2 regions of the Solibacillus kalamii genome follow, and region 1 is predicted to be linked to the other one. Evidence: a T-box and tRNA genes for the amino acid it is inferred to sense, from the RefSeq annotation. Region 1 holds a T-box; the other holds one or more tRNA genes.
The links. A T-box is a leader RNA that pairs with one kind of tRNA and senses whether it is charged. The one in region 1 lies ahead of leuS (leucine--tRNA ligase), so its partner is inferred to be a tRNA-Leu.
Positions count from the first base shown of each region.

Region 2: it encodes a tRNA-Leu, which carries the amino acid that the T-box ahead of leuS (leucine--tRNA ligase) is inferred to sense. The anticodon was not compared.

Region 1 covers NZ_NHNT01000015.1:71,127-73,519, forward strand. Annotated here, with positions in the region: gene leuS (leucine--tRNA ligase) at 1-1,260, opposite strand, end outside; T-box leader at 1,373-1,587, opposite strand; gene CBM15_RS17420 (MDR family MFS transporter) at 1,639-2,393, opposite strand, start outside.
Region 2 covers NZ_NHNT01000013.1:116,794-119,186, reverse strand. Annotated here, with positions in the region: tRNA gene CBM15_RS16600 (tRNA-Phe) at 1-20, shown strand, start outside; tRNA gene CBM15_RS16595 (tRNA-Thr) at 28-103, shown strand; tRNA gene CBM15_RS16590 (tRNA-Tyr) at 110-193, shown strand; tRNA gene CBM15_RS16585 (tRNA-Trp) at 204-277, shown strand; tRNA gene CBM15_RS16580 (tRNA-His) at 310-385, shown strand; tRNA gene CBM15_RS16575 (tRNA-His) at 425-500, shown strand; tRNA gene CBM15_RS16570 (tRNA-Gln) at 524-598, shown strand; tRNA gene CBM15_RS16565 (tRNA-Gly) at 611-685, shown strand; tRNA gene CBM15_RS16560 (tRNA-Cys) at 691-764, shown strand; tRNA gene CBM15_RS16555 (tRNA-Leu) at 808-888, shown strand; gene nagB (glucosamine-6-phosphate deaminase) at 1,301-2,032, shown strand; gene CBM15_RS16545 (DMT family transporter) at 2,063-2,393, opposite strand, start outside.

The sequences.
Region 1 (2,393 bases):
TTGACGGCTGAATAACCAGTCGCGTAAACGGTAAGTAATTTTCTTTTCCCCTACACCATTTTCCACTAACCATTCAATTGCCTTGGCAATACCGTCTGCTTTATTTAATCCGTTTAAAAAGTCCGAGTTAATATGCGCACCGTCACCAGTGAATGCTTCATTCTCAATGTCTCCGCCTTCAAGAACTGGAATGATTTCTAAATTAAACTCTTTTGCAAATTCATAGTCACGCTCATCATGTGCAGGAACAGCCATAATTGCACCAGTTCCGTATGTTGCCAATACATAATCCGCAATCCAGATCGGCACTTGTTTGCCGTTGATCGGGTTCACTGCATAAGCACCTGTGAATACCCCTGTTTTTTCTTTTGCTAAGTCTGTACGTTCTAAATCAGATTTTAATGATACTTTTTCCAAGTATGCCTCTACCGCTTCTTTTTGCTCTGCAGTAGTAATGTCAGCTACTAATTTATGCTCTGGTGCTAATACACAGTATGTCGCGCCAAATAATGTATCCGGACGTGTTGTAAATACTTCGAAGTTTTTGTCTGTGCCAGCAACAGTGAATTTCACTTGTGCGCCTTCAGAACGGCCGATCCAGTTACGTTGCATTTCCTTAATTGATTCAGGCCAGTCAACATCAACTAAATCATCGACTAAACGGTCTGCATATTTTGTAATACGCAGTACCCATTGTCGCATCGGACGACGTACTACCGGGTGACCGCCACGCTCAGAAACTCCGTCGATTACTTCCTCGTTAGCAAGAACCGTACCTAATGCTTCACACCAGTTTACTGCCACTTCATCTACATACGCTAAATCCATTTCCACTAACTTAGTGAAAATCCATTGCGTCCATTTATAATAAGACGGATCAGTTGTGTTAATTTCACGATCCCAGTCATAAGAGAAGCCTAGCTCGTTAATTTGACGTTTGAATGTCGCGATGTTTTTAGCCGTAAATTCAGCTGGGTCATTCCCTGTATCAAGTGCATATTGCTCTGCAGGTAAACCGAATGCATCCCAACCCATTGGATGAAGAACATTGTAGCCTTGCATACGTTTAAAACGAGACAAAATATCTGTCGCTGTATAACCTTCAGGGTGTCCTACGTGCAGACCCGCACCTGATGGATAAGGGAACATATCCAATGCATAAAATTTTGGCTTATCCATTTCATTTTCAGTTTTGAATGTTTTATTGACATCCCAAAACGTTTGCCACTTTTTCTCAATTTGCTGATGATTAAAACTCACAATAATTCCTCCTTTAAATATATTCTTGCTGTGGTTTATGTATTTTAGGCGTATCATCAATGATTTAACAGAATATTTAAAAAATAAAAAAATCCCGCCCCATCTTATGATAAGAAGGGACGAGAGGTATTTTTACTCCCGCGGTACCACCCAAATTAGTGACGCAGCACTCAGCTTCATTTCTTAACGCGAATACACGGCCATTAGCTACTATTATTTCACTAAAGCAAACTCCGAGGCGAGTTCAACTTGACACTTACCGGCTTCCACCTGCCGCCAGCTCTCTATAAAGTGTGTCCATTTACTATTCCTCATCACAGTCAATATTATTATTTCATTCATTTTAACGAATTCAACACAAAAGCACAAGTAACTGTTTTATGTTTGTTCTTTTCCTAGCGTACGATCAAAGACCAGACATGGAATAATGGCAATGATAATTAGTATCGATAATATAAGCATTAATATTTGCATGCCATATAAATCTACCATTAACCCGCCAAACACAGGCCCAATCATCCGCCCAATTGTCGATGCACTATTGACGAGCCCTTGATAAAAACCTTCTTGTCCATGTGGTGCAAGTTTATTGGCAATCATCGGAATGACCGGTGTGAAGAACACTTCCCCAAATGTCAAAATGACCATCGCTGCAGCAAACATCTTAAAGTCCTGGGCAAAATAAACGACGATATAAGATAGCGACATCAATATCAGCCCAAGTACCAGCTGATGCTTTATTTTGTTTTCCCAACGTGTGACAAGCGGACGGATAATCGGCTGAACAGCAACGATCATGAAGCCGTTGATTGTCCATAGTAAACTGTACTCGGACAGGCTCATTCCTAACCCTTGTGTATAAGAAGAAATGGTCGCGCTCCATTGGGAGTAGCTTAACCAGCAGACGATTAAAGATATACTTAATATACTAAGCGCCACAATCGGTCCTCTGTTTCTTCTTTTTGTCTCATTACCTGAGAACGGTTTTGTTGTCAGTCCCTTCATATCAAAACGCTTATATGTTGTGATGACAAGCACAAAAAATACAGCATAGAAAAATAGATTCGCACTAAATACATAGTCAAACTTAATATCGGCAACAATGCCAGCCAATGCCGGGCCGATTGCGACCC
Region 2 (2,393 bases), on a different contig from region 1:
GATTCCGTCCAAACCCACCATATTTTTGCCGGTGTAGCTCAGTTGGTAGAGCAACTGACTTGTAATCAGTAGGTCGAGGGTTCGACTCCTTTCGCCGGCACCATTACCTGGAGGGGTAGCGAAGTGGCTAAACGCGGCGGACTGTAAATCCGCTCCTTAGGGTTCGGCGGTTCGAATCCGTCCCCCTCCACCATCCTTTTGATAGGGGCATAGTTTAAAGGTAGAACTACGGTCTCCAAAACCGTCAGTGTGGGTTCGATTCCTACTGCCCCTGCCAAATAACTTAAAAATACTTAAAATAATATAGTGGCGGTTGTGGCGAAGTGGTTAACGCACCTGATTGTGGTTCAGGCATTCGTGGGTTCGATTCCCATCAGTCGCCCCATTTTTATTTAGGTTTAAGTGTTAAAATTATAATATAGTGGCGGTTGTGGCGAAGTGGTTAACGCACCTGATTGTGGTTCAGGCATTCGTGGGTTCGATTCCCATCAGTCGCCCCATTCTATATCATAATTTAAATATTTGGGGTATAGCCAAGCGGTAAGGCAACGGATTTTGATTCCGTCATGCCCTGGTTCGAATCCAGGTACCCCAGCCATTTTTTTATTTTGCGGAAGTAGTTCAGTGGTAGAACACCACCTTGCCAAGGTGGGGGTCGCGAGTTCGAACCTCGTCTTCCGCTCCAAATATGGCGGCATAGCCAAGTGGTAAGGCACAGGTCTGCAACACCTTTATCACCGGTTCAAATCCGGTTGCCGCCTCCATATTTTATTTAATCGGAGAAACCGATTTTTTTTACCTTATTTTGCCGAGTTGGTGGAATGGCAGACACGACGGACTCAAAATCCGTTGCCGCGAGGCGTGTGGGTTCAAGTCCCACACTCGGTATCTGTAAAAAAGACTTCACAGTATGAACTGTGAAGTCTTTTTTTGTTTTTATAATCGATATATAAAGTCCCATCTTCTTTTTAAAGAGCATAGAATAGATTATAGAATCCGATTCCAACAGTGTTATTTATAATTGAAATTAGGAAAGAATAGATCTATCGATTCTTTTATATGGTAATGAGCAAAATAAAGTCTTTGTACGGAATATTGGGAAATTAGTGATGGAGAATATCATATTATATACAAAGAAAAATAGTATGTTTTCCAGAAAATCCTGCACGTTTTTTCTGGCGTATTAAAATTATTTACTATAAAATTAACATAGTGATGTTAGGAATGAATTTTAAAAAAACGTATTTTATTTAAGCGATATAAATTATGTAATATAGCGAGGAAGTAGGGAATTAAACAAATGAATGTAGCAACAAATTTTAAGTGGATTGAAGCGGCAAACTATGATGAGTTGAGTAAAATTGCCGCAACAATTTTTATAGATCAATTAAAAAAGGATAGTGCAACGGTATTTGGAATGGCTACAGGAGGTACCCCGGAAGGCTTTTACAAAAAGCTTGTAGCTGCGTATAAGGCAGGCGAAATATCTTTTAAACAGGCCAAGTCTTTCAACTTGGATGAATATATCGGTATTAATCCGGCAAATGAAGCGAGCTACCATTATTATATGGACTATAACCTGTTTAATCATATCGATATGAAACGTGAAAATATTTATTTACCAGCTGGTAATAAGTCGAATTTAGAAAAAGCTGCCGCTGAATATGATGCATTGATTAATGCGGCGGGAAATATTGATATACAGCTTTTAGGAATTGGTGTAAATGGACATATCGGTTTTAATGAACCTGGAACTCCTTTTGATTTAGGTACAAATATTGTAGAGCTTGCACAGTCTACACGTGAAGCGAATCAAGTCTATTTTGATTCAATTGATGATGTGCCGACACATGCCATTACAATGGGTATCAAAACGATTTTAAGTTCTAAAAAGATTGTATTATTAATTTCGGGTGCATCAAAACAAGAGGCCTTTGATCGTTTACGCAGCGGTGTCGTAACAGAAGATTTCCCTGCGAGCGCACTGCACAACCATCCAGATGTGACGGTTATTTATACAGATGTAAAATAAGGTAAGGGGGTGCATACATTGTGCACTCCTTTATTTGATCGATGAAATAAATACTCCTGTAATTACCGCAATGCCTCCGATTACCTGAGCGATGAGGAGTTGCTCATTTAAAAACAGTACAGCAAAGATTGTAGCAAATAGAGGAATGAAGTTTAGAAAGATTCCTGCTTTGTTTGGTCCTAATGAGACAACGCCATTGTTCCAGCTTAAAAAGGCAACAATCGAAGCAATGATCCCTACATAAAAAATCGCCCCAATTGTCGAAGCGTTCCATACGATTGCTTGTGATGTTGTAAGTAGTTCATATACTGCGAACGGCAGTAACATGATAGCCCCGATTGCGATAGTCACTAAAAACGTT